2 regions of the Exiguobacterium sp. s46 genome follow, and region 1 is predicted to be linked to the other one. Evidence: riboswitches for the same ligand, from Rfam matches in the RefSeq annotation. Region 1 holds a riboswitch; the other holds the start of a gene.
The links. A riboswitch is a leader RNA that binds a small molecule or an ion and turns the genes downstream of it on or off. The one in region 1 is predicted to bind FMN.
Positions count from the first base shown of each region.

Region 2: it holds a riboswitch for FMN, as region 1 does, so the genes downstream of both, ribD (bifunctional diaminohydroxyphosphoribosylaminopyrimidine deaminase/5-amino-6-(5-phosphoribosylamino)uracil reductase RibD) here and KNQ08_RS09135 (ECF transporter S component) in region 1, are expected to answer to the same signal.

Region 1 covers NZ_JACSMY010000001.1:1,745,315-1,753,514, reverse strand. The annotation lists gene KNQ08_RS09145 (NAD(P)/FAD-dependent oxidoreductase) at 1-739, opposite strand, end outside; gene KNQ08_RS09140 (YuzB family protein) at 832-1,065, shown strand; gene KNQ08_RS09135 (ECF transporter S component) at 1,142-1,708, opposite strand; FMN riboswitch at 1,863-2,005, opposite strand; gene KNQ08_RS09130 (HesB/IscA family protein) at 2,117-2,467, shown strand; gene KNQ08_RS09125 (NAD-dependent epimerase/dehydratase family protein) at 2,585-3,451, shown strand; gene KNQ08_RS09120 (GNAT family N-acetyltransferase) at 3,448-3,951, shown strand; gene KNQ08_RS09115 (GNAT family N-acetyltransferase) at 3,948-4,439, shown strand; gene KNQ08_RS09110 (NAD(P)/FAD-dependent oxidoreductase) at 4,682-5,680, opposite strand; gene KNQ08_RS09105 (NAD(P)/FAD-dependent oxidoreductase) at 5,926-7,137, shown strand; gene KNQ08_RS09100 (YuiB family protein) at 7,219-7,536, shown strand; gene glcT (glucose PTS transporter transcription antiterminator GlcT) at 7,638-8,200, shown strand, end outside.
Region 2 covers NZ_JACSMY010000001.1:2,158,936-2,167,135, reverse strand. The annotation lists gene KNQ08_RS11155 (MetQ/NlpA family ABC transporter substrate-binding protein) at 1-664, shown strand, start outside; gene KNQ08_RS11150 (M20 family metallopeptidase) at 687-1,892, shown strand; FMN riboswitch at 2,076-2,220, shown strand; gene ribD (bifunctional diaminohydroxyphosphoribosylaminopyrimidine deaminase/5-amino-6-(5-phosphoribosylamino)uracil reductase RibD) at 2,380-3,420, shown strand; gene ribE (riboflavin synthase) at 3,405-4,031, shown strand; gene ribA (GTP cyclohydrolase II) at 4,031-5,221, shown strand; gene ribH (6,7-dimethyl-8-ribityllumazine synthase) at 5,218-5,676, shown strand; gene KNQ08_RS11125 (DUF6612 family protein) at 5,889-6,710, shown strand; gene KNQ08_RS11120 (methyl-accepting chemotaxis protein) at 6,764-8,200, opposite strand, start outside.

The DNA.
Region 1 (8,200 bases):
GACCGCCACTGTCTGCAGCAAAGCCGAGATCGCGAACGACCTTGACCGGCTGCGTACCTGCCGTCCAAATCGTCAAGTCCGACGGGTACGTATCGTCGCCGTTTCGCACGTCGTCCGCCGTGACGAGCGTGACGTTCGAATTGTTGATGACTTCCACGTCATGCTCCTCGAACCATTCCTGGACGTAAGACGAGACTTTATCGGATAAGAATGACAAGACGGATGGACCGCGGTCGAACAGACGAATCGTTAAATCCTTCCGGCTCTCATGCAGTTCACTGGCAAGTTCGACACCAGATAGACCAGCACCGACGATCGAGACGACGGACCCCGGTGACAGACCACAGATCGCTTGCTGTGTCTTGCGCGATTCTTCAAGTGTCTGGATGCTGTATGTAAACTCTTGAGCACCCGGAATGTTGTGGTATTTATCCTCGCAACCGAGGGCGATGATCAAGTCATCATAGAATAATTCTGATCCGTCTTGCAGGTGGACCGTATTCGTCTCTGGTGAGATTTTAATGACATGTCCATATTTATAAGTAAGATGTTTCCCCTCCGGAAATTCAATCCGGACATCCCGATCTGATAATGTACCTGCTGCGAGTGCGTAGTATTCCGTTTTGAGTGCGTGGTACGGTAGACGGTCGACGAGCGTGACGGCAACTTCCTCGTCCTTGAATCGCTCACAAATCCGCATTCCACCATAACCTCCGCCGAGTACGACCAATTGCTTCATAACGTAAAATCCCCCTTAGTTCCCCTAAATCAGTCTGACCTTGTATAATACGACATGAGGCAGGTCGTTTCCTGCTTGAAGGAGGAAAAAAAGTGAATCCGATTATTGAATTTTGTATTAGTAACTTAGCGGCTGGTACACAGGTCGTCATGGAGCAACTTGAACGTGACCCGAATGTTGACGTCGTCGAATACGGTTGCCTCGGTTATTGCGGGATTTGTTCGCTTGACCATTTTTGTCTCGTAGATGGTGAGACCGTCGTAGGTGAAACGCCGGAAGAGTTGCTTGAAAAGATTTATCTGAAAATCGAAGAGAATGAGCTGTGAGCATGGACGGCCAAAAAATCCCCTCGTTCGTCTGAACGAGGGGATTCGTGTCCGTCAGCGGGCGCAGCTTTTCGGATCAGGCAGATTGTTGGCGGCGCATCATCCATGGGCGTAGTTTCAAGAACAATGGAATGAAGAGTGCCGAGATGAACAAAGCCTTGATGACGTTAAACGGTAAGATACCGGCAGTGATCGCTGTCCATTTGACAGCTGGATCCGCCATGTAATCCATACCGAGGAACCATGCATACGCTGGAAGGATCAAGATATAGTTGAGGATCGCAAGACCGAGTGCCATCGTGATCGTACCAGCGACGAGACCAGTTGCGAGACCTTGTGTTGATTTCTTTTTGTGGTAGAACCAGCTGACAGGTAGTACGAATGCGACGCCTGCAGCGAAGTTCGCGAATTCTCCGACCGGAACACCACTTCCGCGGAAGATGTAGTATAACACGTTCTTCAATGCTTCGACGATGACACCTGCGACCGGTGAGAACATGATCGCTGCGACAAGAGCAGGAACATCACTGAAGTCGATCTTCAGATAGTTTGGTAAGAACGGTAGTGGAAAATTGATAAGCATAAGAACAAATGAGATTGAACCTAACATTGACAGAGTGACCATTTTTTGTGTGCGTTTCATACGAGTATTGTCTCCTTTTGCTCGTTCCTCTCGATGAAGTATTGGCATGACTGCGACCATAAAGAAACCCCTATTGATCAGATCAACAGGGGAGAAGTCCGCATTAAATAAACCTAATCGATTATTGCAAAATCGATCAAATTCAAACTCATGCCGCCATCTTCTCCCATCCAGACTGTACTGTCGGCTCCTGAATTACACAGAATCAGCAAATAGCGCCCTATTCGCTCGCGGGCTTCAACTTAAAAAGAGTTGTTTACCGCCGGTCGGGAATTTCACCCTGCCCTGAAGATGGAACGATTATTTTATTGTACATACCATTTATACAACGAATTCAAGATAGTTTCAAGCAACTAGGTTTCGATTCGCTCAGAAGTTGCGTATACTAAAGAAAAGGAAGGTGATGACATGATCCATTTAACGGAGGCAGCAGCGCTACAAGTCCAGGACATGATGGCGCAGGCACCAGCAGATGAACGAAATCTTCGGATGCTCGTCCAAGGTGGTGGATGTAGTGGTCTGTCGTACGGAATGGGATTCGATCAACAAAAAGAAACGGATCTCGTTTTTGAACAGCACGGCGTGACCGTCATCGTGGACGAAAAAGATTATCCGGTCGTCAAAGGACTGGAAATCGATTATAAGCAGTCGATGCTCGGCGGCGGATTTACGATTACGAATCCGAATGCTATCGCAACATGCGGTTGCGGGACATCGTTCCGAACAGCAACAAATGCCGGGACACCGGGTGGCTGTTAATGAATCCAATCGTGGACATCGTCCACGATTTTTTTTATTGCCTTCTACAGGAGACCTGTTCCGTTGACTCGAAATATTAAGAGAGTGAATGCTACTACGAACAGGGAGGGCTTCAAGATGAGAAAAGTATTGATCTTCGGGGGAACACGCTATTTCGGACGACGCTTAGCGATTCGGTTAGCCGATTCAGGGGATGATGTGACGATCGTCACACGCGGCGAGCATACTCCACCGGTCGCGAAGGGCTTGACATTCTTTAAAGGGGATCGGACATCAAGCAGTACGATGAAGGACTTGAGCCAACAGCACTGGGATGTCATCTATGACAATATCTGTTTCACACCGTATCAAGCGAAGCTCGCGGTCGACGCGTTTGAAGGAAAAGTCGGACGCTACGTGTTGACGTCGACGATGTCTGTCTATGAAGACGGTGGTGCGAATATCACGGAGCGTGCCTACAATCCGTTTCCCGGGAAATATGAGCTTGAGAAGGAACATGGATATGGCGAAGGGAAACGCCAAGCGGAGAGTTATTTCTTCCAACGGGCGACGTTCCCAGTCGTTGCGGTCCGTTTTCCGGTCGTCCTCGGACCAGATGACTATACGGAGCGACTCGTTTTTCATATCAAGCGGGCGCTAGACGGTCGTCCGATCGTTGCCGAAAACACATACGCGAAGATGGGGTATATCTCAAGTTACGAAGCTGCTGCCTTTCTTGAGTGGTGTGGTCGTTCGGAACTGACCGGACCAATCAACGCTGCAAGTGACGGTGTCTTATCAATTCAAGACCTAGTGGATAAGATCGACCGCGTTGCGGGAACGACGAGTCAACTCGTTGCAAAAGGAGAGGATGAATCGCCGCTTGCGCCAGAACGCGATTTCTATATGGATACGAAAGCTGCGAAACAAGCGGGCTATCTGTTCCAACATGTCGATGACTGGCTCGATCGTTTGATTGAAGAGGAGGTGCGCAATCACCAATGATGCAGTTGATGAAACCAGCTCTTGCGTGGGAGACAGAGTATCGTGCCTTTTTAGAAGACTGGCGAGAGTCGGGCGAAACGATCGTGCCGGAAGCAGTCGGAGACACATATGAACCACTGGGCGCTTATTTTGCGGAACTGAAGGAAATGGAGACAACAGTCAGACCGGGTCTTGTCACCCATTCGACGTACTGGATGGTCGACGGGCAACGAATCGTCGGTGCGCTGAACTTCCGGCATGACTTGACGGAGAACTTGAAGTTGTACGGCGGACACATCGGATACGGCATCCGACCATCCGAGCGTCAGAAAGGATATGCGACGACCGGACTCCGTTTAGCGCTAGAAGAAGCACGGCAACGTGGACTCGATCAAGTGCTGTTGACGTGTGGCGTTGATAATCTAGCATCTCGCCGTGTCATCTTGGCGAACGGTGGACAAGAAATCGAGCCGACTGTTCGTAATGGACGCGAGACACGTCGCTTCATCATCCCGTTATGAGGATTCGTGAAGCACGTCTTGAAGATGCGTCAGCTATCGCCCGCGTTCATATTGATGCCTGGCGGGAGACGTATCAAGGTATTATTCCGGACACTTATTTAGTGCAGTTATCGCACGAAAAACGGACGAAACAATGGGAACAGACATTAGTCAATCAGCGCGTGTATGTTGCCGTGTCAGGAGAAGAAGTCGTTGGTTTTGCGCAAGGTGGAGCGAATCGAAGTGATGCGCGTGAAGGTGAGTTGTATGCGATTTATGTCTTGCAAGCGTCGCAAGGACAAGGACTCGGAAAAGCTTTGTTTCAACGCATCGCTGAGGACTTAGCGGAATATGAGATGATGCAGGTTTCTGTCTTGCGGGATAATCCAGCGTGCCAGTTTTACGAGCGATTCGGTGGTCAGGTCTTCGAAGAATCGATGATTGAGCGAGGTGGGGTGGAACTCGTGCAACGGGTTTACCGGATACCTGTTAAAAGATCATCCGTATGAAATCGGACGTTTTCAACATCTTTGCTTTCCTCAGGCGGGAGGTAAGCCGCGCCAGTTCCCATTCCATGTGATCTGTCGGGTCTTACCTATCCCTGACGGAAGCACACATCGTGCTTCCTTTTCCTGTAGGAGTCGAAGATGTTTGTTCACGTCCTATATGTGATTCCATCAAAATAAGAGGTCGGACTCCGATATGTCATCCGGAATTCGACCTCTTATTTGTTTTCAGCCATTCAGTTATCTCAAGAATGATTCGTTACTTTTTCGAACAGACTCGTCGAGTGTTGCGGGTGACGAGCAGATGGATCAACGAGAAGCTTCGCTTGGTTAACGGCGATCGGTGCTTCACCGAAGCCCGTTGCGATCAGTTTGACGCGTCCTTCGTAAGTCGCGATATCACCACAAGCGAAGACGCCTGGAATCGCAGTCTCCATCTTCGAATTGACACGAATCGAATTGCGTTCGAATTCGACTTCCCATTCTTTGAGCGGTCCGAGTGACGAGACGAAGCCGAAGTTACAGACGACATCGTCCGCAGCGACGACGACGACTTCACCACTTTCAGCATGTTTGAACGTCAGCGTCTCGATGTGCGTCTCACCTGTGACCGATTCAAGTGTATACGGCGTCATGACGTTGACGGACGAATCGTGTAACAGTTCGACCGAATGTTCATGGGCACGGAACTTATCACGACGGTGGACGAGCGTGACGGATTTTGCAATCGGCTCAAGCATCAATGACCAGTCAACTGCAGAGTCACCGCCACCAAGTAAGACGACTTGGCGATCCTTGAAGCGTTCCATGTCGTTGACGAAATAGTGTAAGTTTGTTTCTTCGAAGCGTTCTGCATCTGCCACTCCGAGTGGACGCGCGGCGAACGAGCCGTTTCCTGCCGTCAAGATGACGGTCTTCGTATAATGCTCGCCTTTATTCGTGACGAGGCGGATGATTCCATCATCCATCCGTTCGTAAGCGATGACGGTCTCACCGAGCACGTATGTCGGATCGAATTCATTTGCTTGTTCAAGCAACCGATCGACCAGTTCCTGTGCTTTTACTTTCGGAAAACCGGCAATATCGTATATATATTTTTCAGGATAAAGCGTAGCGAGTTGACCACCTAATTGAGGTAGACTCTCGATGACCTTCGTCTTCATCTGGCGCATTCCTGAATAAAACGCGGTGAACAGTCCGACTGGACCGCCGCCGATGATCGTGACATCATATGGTTGGTGCATCTGATTCCCTCCTAGCGTTGGATAGGTCCATTATATAGGAAGTAGGGGGTGAAGGTGCAAGTACGGAACATCTCACATTTTTTTTTAAGGGAAATTACATTTTTCTTTTGCAATCATTCCTGAAAAGTGTTTCAATAGGCTTATAGACATGTGAACATTATTTGAACAAAATTTTTGAGCATTCGTCTGTAATTGAATGTGAAGAAAATCACAACAAAACTACGATTCGTAAGGAGTATCAGAACATGAACACACCTAACATTGTTATTCTTGGAGCGGGCTACGGTGGATTGATCACAGCAGTCAACCTTCAAAAGAAACTCGGCGTCGATCAAGCGAACATCACGTTGATTAACAAACACGACTATCATTACCAAACAACTTGGTTGCATGAACCAGCTGCAGGTACGATGTCTGCGGAGCAAGCGCGCATCTACATCAATGATGTCATCAACCCGTCACGCGTCAAACTTGTCAAAGGTATCGTTGAGAAAGTCGACACGGCTGCTAAAACGGTTCTCTTACAAGATGGCGGAACAGTTCCTTACGATTACGTCGTCGTTGCTCTCGGTGGTGTTCCTGAAACATTCGGTATCAAAGGATTGAAGGAACACGCGCTGACGATCAGCTCGTTGAACAGCGTCCGTAAAATCAAGGAACATATCGATTACTCATTCGCACAGTACAAAACAACAGGATCACAAGATCGTTCACTCTTGACGATCGTTGTTGGTGGTGCTGGATTCACAGGAATCGAGTTCATGGGTGAGCTCGTCAACCGTATTCCAGAACTGTGCAAACAATATGACATTCCACGCGAACTCGTTCGTGTCGTCAACATCGAGGCAGCACCGACAGTCCTTCCAGGATTCGATGCAGATCTCGTCAACTATGCACACAAATGGCTTGAGCGCCAAGGCATCGAGTTCAAACTCGGTAACGGCATCAAGGAATGTGGACCAGGAAGCGTCACATTCGGTCCGCTTCAAGGCGACACGACTGAGACGATCGAAGCGAACACGATCATCTGGACTGGTGGCGTCAGCGGTAACCCTGTCGTTGCAGCATCTGGTTTCGAAGCGATGCGTAACCGTGTCGTCGTTGAAGAAGATCTCCGTGTTCCAGGACACGACAATGTCTTCATGATCGGTGACTGTTCAGCAGTCATGGACCCAAGTTCGAACCGTCCGTACCCACCGACTGCACAAATCGCGACACAACAAGCACACAAAGTCGCTGAGAACATCGCAGCACTCATCGCGGGCCGTCAAACATCGACGTTCACGTACGAGAACAAAGGAACGGTCGCTTCGCTTGGTCACAAAGACGGCATCGGCATGGTCTTTGGTAAGAAGATTTACGGTCGTAATGCATCGTTCATGAAAAAAGTCATCGACAACAAACACTTCTTCGAACTGAAAAAGCTTGGTCTTGCGATCAAAAAAGGGAAGTTCTAAGTTCACGTTTTAGGCAAATGTACACTCGTGCATTTGCCTTTTTTGTCGGTTATACTAGAAGAGATTCAAAGGGGGAACAGTATGCATATCATTCAAGCCGTGATCGGGAGTGTGCTTTATCTCGTCATGTTCTTTAGTATCGGATTCATCTTAAACATGTTGTTGCGGAGTACATGGGTGATGCTCGTACTCTATCCGGTCATTATCATCATGATGATCGACAACCAATCGACGCTCGAATACTTCACGAATGCTCGTGAAGCGATTCCGAATCTTGGGGACCGGATTGCTGGTCTACAGACAGCGGATATCACGATGTTCGCGGCTGGTCTTGCCGGAATCATCATCGCCGGTCTATCGATTCGCTTCTTGCGTAAGAGCGGTTACCAAATGTTTTAAAGTCTACTTGAGTAAGTAGGCTTTTTTCGTGTCTGAAAAACCGTTATAATAAAAACAATGTCTTTAAATAAATGTGTAAGAGCAGATTGGGTTGAGAGCGAATGGATAAACAAATGTACCACGTTATCAAGGTATTGAATAATAATGTCGTCATTTGTTCGACTGGTGCGAATCAGGAAGTCATTATCCTCGCGAAAGGGATTGGCTTCGGTCGGAAGCCAGGCGATCAACTGACAGATCTCGACAAGTTGGAAAAAGTCTACACGTTGAAGGATAAAGAAGAACAGGATCAATATAAGGCGCTCGTCGGTCATCTTGATGAGAATTTCATCGCGTTGATGAACGAAATCGTCTCGATGATCGAGACACGCTTCGGAAAAAAGGTCGACGAACATATCCATATCGGATTGACGGATCATTTGACGTTTACGTTCAAGCGACTGGAACAAGGAATGGAAGTCACGAATCCGTTTCTTGCTGAAACGGAAGCCTTGTATCCGGAAGAGTACGCTCTTGCAGAAGAAATCGTCGAGTTCATCAGTGCCGAGATGAATTTTTACCTGCCTCCAGCTGAGACAGGATTCATCGCACTTCATATTCATTCAGCGACGAACTTCAAAGACGTACTCGAAGTCAACCGCCATCATCAACTCGTCGGTTTAAT
Region 2 (8,200 bases), 410 kb from region 1:
CATCAAAATCGAACTCGTCAAGTTCTCCGATTATGTCCAGCCGAACATGGCACTGGCTGAGGGTGAGATCGACGCCAATGCCTTCCAGACGATTTCCTACTTCAACGCTTTCAAGAAAGAACATAACTTGAAGCTATCGCCGATTGCGACGACTGTCATCGCACCGATGGGGATCTACTCGGATAAATACAAGGATGTCAAAGACATTCCAAATGGCGGAAAAATCGCTGTTCCGAACGAAGCGACGAACATGGGACGCGCCCTCTTGTTACTGCAAGAAGCAGGTCTGATCAAGCTACCGGACGACTTCGATGGTAACGGTTCGGTCGATAAGATCGTCGAGAATCCGAAAAAGCTGAAAATCGTTCCGATCGTCGCCGGGCAAACGCCACGCGTCTTACCGGACGTCGCGGCGTCGATCATCAACAATGGCATTGCCGTTGACGCTGGCTTCAACCCGATCAAGGACTCGATCGTCCATGAGAACGAGACAGCAAAACCATACATCAACATCATCGCGACACGGACGGAAGACAAGAACAAAAAAGAACTGAAAAAAATCGCATCGCTGTATCAACAAAAAGATGTCGCGGCCTTCATCAAAAAAGAATACAAAGGCAGTACGATCCCGACGTTCGTTCCACTAAGCGACATCGGCGAATAATTTCAAAAGGAGAGTGGATAGCATGACGACACCAGTACGCACGACATGGGTAGAGACGATTGAACAAGACATCGAACAAAAACGGGAATCGTACCTTGAGACGAGTCACCGAATTCATGCGACGCCGGAAATCGGCAACGAGGAATTCTTTGCTTCGCGGCTACATGCGGAGCGTCTAACGGCTGAAGGTTTTACGGTAGAACTCGGCGTCGCGGGACACGATACCGCGTTCTTCGCGAAGAAGTCGAGCGATCGACCAGGCGCGACGATTGCCTTTCTTGCTGAGTATGATGCGTTGCCAGGCATTGGTCACGCGTGCGGACATAACATCATCGGCACGACGAGTGTTGCGGCAGCAATCGCGCTCAGTAAAGTACTCGATGAAGTCGGCGGGAGTGTCATCGTGCTCGGAACACCGGCCGAGGAAGGTGGACCGAACGGTAGTGCGAAAGGCAGTTTCGTCAAACATCAGTTGCTGGAAGGGATCGATGCAGCCTTAATGGTCCATCCTTCAGGTCAAACACGGATCACGGGTTCTTCCCTTGCGGTCGATCCGCTCGACTTTGCCTTTACGGGTCGTCCGGCGCACGCAGCGGCGTCACCGGAAGAAGGCATCAACGCCCTCGACGCTGTCATTCAACTCTTCAACGGAATCAATGCTTTACGTCAGCAGTTACCAGACGATGTCCGGATCCACGGGATCATCACGCATGGTGGCGATGCGCCGAACATCATTCCGGAATACGCAAAAGCACGTTTCTTCATCCGGGCAACGACACGGGAACGCCTCAATGCCGTCACGGAAAAAGTCAAAGCCGTTGCCCAAGGCGCGGCACTCGCGACCGGGGCGACGCTTGACGTCATCGCGTTCCAAAATGAAGTCGATAACCTTGTCTTCAATCGGACGTTCGACCGTCTGTTCCAAGAAGAAGCAGAGGCGCTCGGCGAAACGGTCCATTTAGACGAACGACCGGGGCTTGGCTCGACGGATGCCGGTAACATCAGTCAAGTCATCCCGACAATCCATCCGTATATCAAGATTGGTCCGGACGATCTGGTCGCCCATACGGAAGCATTCAAAGAAGCGGCCCGTTCAGCAGCTGGAGATGAAGCATTGATCACGGGGGCGAAAATCCTCGCGCGGACAGCGCTTCGCGTCCTCGCGGATGAACGGACGCGCGGGGCAATCGCTCAAGAATTCCACGACCGGAAGAACGGGTATTTGTAAGCAGAACACAACGACTGGACGCACTGCTATCAGGTGCTCCAGTCGTTTTTGAGATCCAGTTGATCGCGAATTGGTGATGGATGACAGAAGTGGAACGAAATCAAAAAAGAGATAAGACAGAAGCATTTGCGCTTTGTTTTCTTGAAAAAGATATGCTAGGCTAAAGTTGTATAACTCAATAATCCAGTTCTTCGGGGTAGGGTGAAAATCCCAACCGGCGGTGATGCGATCGATTGATCGACGAGCCCGCGACCCATGATGTACGCATCATGGCTGACTTGGTGAGATTCCAGGGCCGACGGTAAAGTCCGGATGGGAGAAGAACGAAACGACACGATTCAAGCTATTTTCTGAAAAAATGTTTTCAGGAGGTGGTCTCTTTCTGCATGAAAAAATGCAGTGGGCGAACCGTGTATTTCGTGAACCCTTCTATACAGACGCCCCTTTTTCAAGGGGCGTCTTTTTTCATTTGAAAGGAGTGAACGCGATGTCACAGATGATGAGTTATGCCATGCAATTAGCACATATGTTACACGGACAAACAAGTCCGAATCCAAGTGTCGGCTGTGTCATCGTCAAACAAGGACGCATCATCGGCTTTGGTGCGCACCGATTTGCCGGTGGGCCGCATGCGGAAGTCGAGGCCTTACGGATGGCAGGAGAGGCCGCCCGTGGTGCTGATCTTTACGTGACGCTCGAGCCATGCAACCATCACGGTAAGACGCCACCATGCACGGAAGCGATTCTACAAGCAGGGATCAAACGAGTCTTCGTCGCAACGGAAGACAAACATGCGATTGTCGCTGGTTCAGGAATCAAACGTCTACAGGACGCGGGAGTCGAAGTCGAGGTCGGCTTGTTACGGCATGAGGCAGAAGCCCTCTACACGGAATTCTGGAAGACGATCGAACGAAAACGTCCGACCGTGACCGTCAAGATCGCTCAGACGATGAACGGGATCGCGGCGACAGGTGAACAGCGCTGGATCACGTCAGAAGAAGCACGCGCGAACGGTCGTGCTCTGCGAGGTCGCCATGATGCGATCCTCGTCGGCAGTGAGACGGTCCTCGTCGATGATCCGGCACTGACCTTACGCGCGGCGTCAGGCATCGAACCGATTCGGGTAATCGTCGATCGTCGTGGTCGAGTACCGGAGACGGCGCAAGTTTTTCGTGATGGTAAAAATCCAACCTACTGGCTGACGAGTGTTCCTCGGATTAGTCACGATCAGGTGACGGTTCTCGTTGGTGAGTATGAGACGCCGGAAGCGATTTTGAAACGCTTATACGAACAAGACATCCGCAGTGTTTTGATCGAAGGTGGACCGACGATTCAAGCCGCTTTCCTTGAAGCAGATCTCGTTGACCGAATCGAAGTCTACCAAGCCCCATCGATTTTTGAAGGCGATGCGTGGAATAGTCAACACGATATCGAAGATCGTTTTCAAATCGATCAGGTTGAGACGGTCGGACCGGATCTCCATCTGACGTACATCCGAAAGGAGGAGACGACATGTTCACCGGATTGATTGAAGAAGTCGGAACCTTAAAACGAAAGATACCGCGACCGAACGGGTTAGCGCTTGAAATTGAGGCGCACTGGGTACTCGAAGGAACGAAGATCGGTGATAGCATCGCCGTCGACGGGATTTGTTTGACCGTCACGTCGATGAGTCCGACCGGTTTCACGGCGGATGCGGTCCATGATACGATCCGTTCTACAGCCCTCGGCACGTACCGCGTCGGAAGCCCATTGCAACTCGAACGGGCGATGCCGGCAGACGGTCGTTTCGGCGGTCATTTCGTCAGTGGACATATCGACGGAACAGCGCGGCTGATCAGTCGGCGACCGGATGGAGAAGCGATGGTCTATACGTTTGATGTCGGATCGTGGCAAAAGTATTGTATTCCGAAAGGCTCGATTGCAATCAACGGCACGAGCCTGACGTTGCAACGCGTCACGCCGGAAACGATCTCGATTTCATTGATTCCGCACTCACGTCAAGTGACGACGTTTGATCGATTGGCAAGCGGCGCAGTCGTCAATATCGAGTGTGACATGATGGCGAAACATCTCTATCATTTCACGCAGCATGAGAAGCAGACGGACTGGGCAGCATTCTTAGGAGGCGACATGTAATGAACGGATTCGACTTGATTGAAGACGCGATAGAAGATTTGAAGAACGGACGACCGATCATCGTCTGCGATGACGAGGATCGTGAGAATGAGGGCGATCTCGTCATGCTCGCAGAACATGCGACACCGGAAAACATCAACTTCATGATCACATACGGAAAAGGACTCGTCTGTGTACCAGTCAGTCCGCGGATCGCACAGCGACTCGAACTTGCTCCGATGACAGCGAATAATACAGATCCACATGGAACGGCATTTACGCTCAGCATCGATCATGAAGAGGCAAAGACCGGCATCAGTGCTGAGGAACGGTCGCTAACGATTCAGCGGATGCTGACGGATGGACCGGAACGTTTCAAACGACCGGGTCACATCTTCCCATTGATCGCAAAAGAGGGCGGTGTCCGGGAGCGACGTGGACATACGGAAGCGGGTGTCGATCTTGCCCGTCTTGCCGGTAGCGATGAGATCGCCGTCATCTGTGAAATCATTAAGGAAGACGGCACGATGGCACGGGTCGATGATCTACTTCTCTATAAGGAAGAACATGATTTAAAACTGATTACGATCGAAGCACTCGTCGCGTATCTTGAGCGACCGTTGAAGCGGGAGGCGGAAGTGTTGCTTCCGACGACGTTCGGAGCCTTTCGGATGATTGGCTATACGACACAAGATAAGAAAGAACATGTCGCTGTCTTATCCGGCGAAGCACACGACGGGATGCTCGTCCGTCTACACTCGGAATGCCTGACAGGGGACGTCTTCGGTTCGAAGCGGTGCGATTGTGGACCGCAACTCGATGCGGCACTCGAGCGGATCGAACGAGAAGGTGGAGCCGTCTTGTATTTACGTCAGGAAGGTCGCGGCATCGGTCTGATGGCGAAGTTAAAAGCGTACGAGTTGCAGGAACAAGGACTCGATACGGTCGAAGCGAACCATGCACTCGGTTATCCGACGGACATGCGTGATTATACGGTCGCAGCGAACATGTTGCGTGATCTAGGCGTGACAAAGATCCGCTTGATGACGAATAACCCGGACAAACAACAGGTGCTCGAACAAGAAGGCATCGAAGTCATCGAACGTGTACCACATCAAGTACCGGTTGAACCTGAAAATCAGCGTTATCTGAAAACAAAACAAACGAAACTCGGGCACTGGCTCGACATCCAAGGAGGACACACATTATGATCTACGAAGGTTTCTTAACAGGAGAAGGACTACGCGTCGCAATCGTCGCTGCACGTTTTAACGAATTGATCACTTCAAAACTCGTCGGAGGAGCAAACGACGCTTTCCGTCGTCACGGTGTTGCAGCGGATGCTGTCGATACGGCGTGGGTTCCGGGAGCATTCGAAATTCCACTTGTCGCGGAAAAATTAGCGAAAAGCGGCAAGTATGACGCAGTCATCACGCTTGGCGCTGTCATCCGCGGGGCAACGTCGCACTATGACTATGTCTGTAACGAAGTCGCGAAAGGTGTCGCGAGTGCGTCGCGCGACACAGGCGTACCGATCATCTTCGGTGTCCTGACGACGGATTCAATCGAGCAAGCAGTCGAACGTGCCGGTACGAAAGCTGGGAACAAAGGCTATGAAGCTGCGGTTTCTGCGATTGAGATGGCGAATCTTTTACGGACGATCTAACGAACCAGAAACAGGCTGATGGAAGCTTCCATCAGCCTGTTTTTTTGCGGGAATCTCACGAACACTGAACCAAATTTCAAAAAAAGAATTGTAGATTTGAAATTTGAGGATTCAATTTTAAGTAGAACGGTAATGGTCTACTAAAGAAAGTTTGAAACATTTTCCAATGTTTTTCGTAAATCAGGGTAACGCGTATAAAGGAGGAAATGAATATGAAGAAAACAAGGTGGGTAGCAGCCGGGATTGTCGCAGCATCGATTGGACTAGCCGGATGCCAAGATGGACAGACGGATTCAGGTAGTGGCAGCGGATCTGGTTCGACGAAGTCGGGGGAACTCTCGAACACAGAGCTATTAAAGAAAGCGACAGCCGCTCAAGAGGACATCAAATCGTTCCACATGGAAGGAACGGTCAGCTCTAAAGCAGGTGAGATGGCGATGGATCAGAAGGTTTCCGCTGATATCATTCAAAAGCCGCTCGCGATGAAACAGACGATGACGATGAAAAATCCTGAAGACGGGAAAGACGTGACGATTGAAAGTTACATCGTTGACGATAAAATGTACCTCTCGCAAAACGGACAATGGATCGTTCAAGACGTTTCAGAACTAGGCGAGATGGTCGAAGCGATGGAATCATCGGCATCGACGGAACAAAACTTGCAGCTCCTAAAGAAATACAAAGATAATTGGACAGCGAAAAAAGAGGGCGATGTCTATCAGATCGACGTTAAGCTGAGTGGTGATGACCTGAAAGCCTTCATGAAGGATTCACTCGAACAGACAGGACAGATGGCGCAGATGAAAGATGCGATGGATAGCATCGATTATAAAAAGATGAACTACAAAATGACGTACGACGCGAAGACGTTCTATCCGAAGTCACTCGACATGGATATGGTGTTTGCGATTGAAAAAGAGACCGAGTTCAACATGAAGAATGAGTCGACGTTCTCGAAATTCAATGAGATCGACGAGATCACATTACCGGCGGAAGCAAAAGACGCACAACCGCTCACAGGTGCTGGACAGTAAAAAATGAAAAAACAAGCCCCTCTCTTCTGATGTGAAGACGAGGGGCTTGTCGTTTAGACTTGGAACTGGCGGAGAACATCCTTTAGTGCTTCCGCCTGTTGTTGACTGACGGAAGTCTGTTCATGGACATCTCGGAACGCTTGGACGGAATGATTGATTTGCTCCGACATCGATTGTGTTCCCTGCGCACCATCATTGACGGTGACGGCAACATCGTTGATGACACCAAGCATGTTCGCTGTCAGTTCCTGAAGTTGACCGGCTTGGGCAGCGAAGTGTTCCGCTGCATCACCGAATAAATGTGCGTCGTTCCGATACTGGACGGAGGCATCCTCAAACAAATCGTAGTCTTTGGCGACCTTTGTATCAATGAAAGAGAGCATCTCGCCGGACGCGGCGTTCAAGTGTTCAACGGACTCGATGACAGAAATCGAGACATCTTGGATTTGTTCGACGGTATCCCGACTACTTTCGGCAAGTTTGCGAATTTCATCGGCGACGACGGCAAAGCCGCGACCGACTTCACCAGCGCGTGCTGCTTCAATTGAAGCGTTAAGGGACAATAGATTCGTTTGCGCCGCGATCGAGAGGATCGCGTCCGATAAGACGGAAATTTCCTTGACAGCCTTTGCGCGAGCCATTGCGTCCTCGAGTTTACTTTTCGTTTCAGCGAGAATGTGATTCGCGGTCTGTTTCGCTTCGGTTGCGACGACTTGAAGCGATTCAGCACGTCCACCCACTTCTTGTGCCCGTTTTCCGTTCGCTTCTGCACCAGCGACGATATCATGAATCGTCGCTTCCATATCGACAGCAGACGAGTTCATCTCTTCGGCAGAAGCAGCTGTCTCCTGCATCCCGGCTGATAAGTTTTCAATCGTATGGGAAGTCGACGCCATATCCTGATCGAGTTCGCTGATTCGACCGGAGACGTGACGTGAAGTCGACACGACATGGGTTGCTGTATCATCAACCTGGATGATGATTGTCCGTAAGTGGGCGATGAATTGATTCATCGACTGGGCGATTTGTCCAATCTCGTCATCACGTACGACGTCGAGTTGTGCCGTCAAGTCGCCACCTTGTGTTGCTAGTTCATACGTTTTCGCCTGTAGTTGGCGGAGTGGACCGAAGATCGAGCGTAAAATCAAGACGGTGAAGATGACACCGAGTAATCCGACGACACCGATGATCGTGAAGAAAAGGATGTGAGCTGTATTGGCAGAACTTGTGATGGCATCACCATTTATTTTCGCTTGTTGATTATTGTATTTCACGATTTTCGTTAATTGATCAGAAACGGCGAAGTATGAATCACGACTCTCACCTTCATAATAGGTGACCGCTTCTTTTTGGGTTTCCGGCGTACTAAGGGCGAGAAGGCGATCAGTCGTCTCATTGAAAGTTTGCCATTTTTTCGTGAGATCATTGAACAGTGCGCGATCGCTTTCTAAATAAATCGTTTTCTCGTATTTCGCGAGATTCGCGTCAAC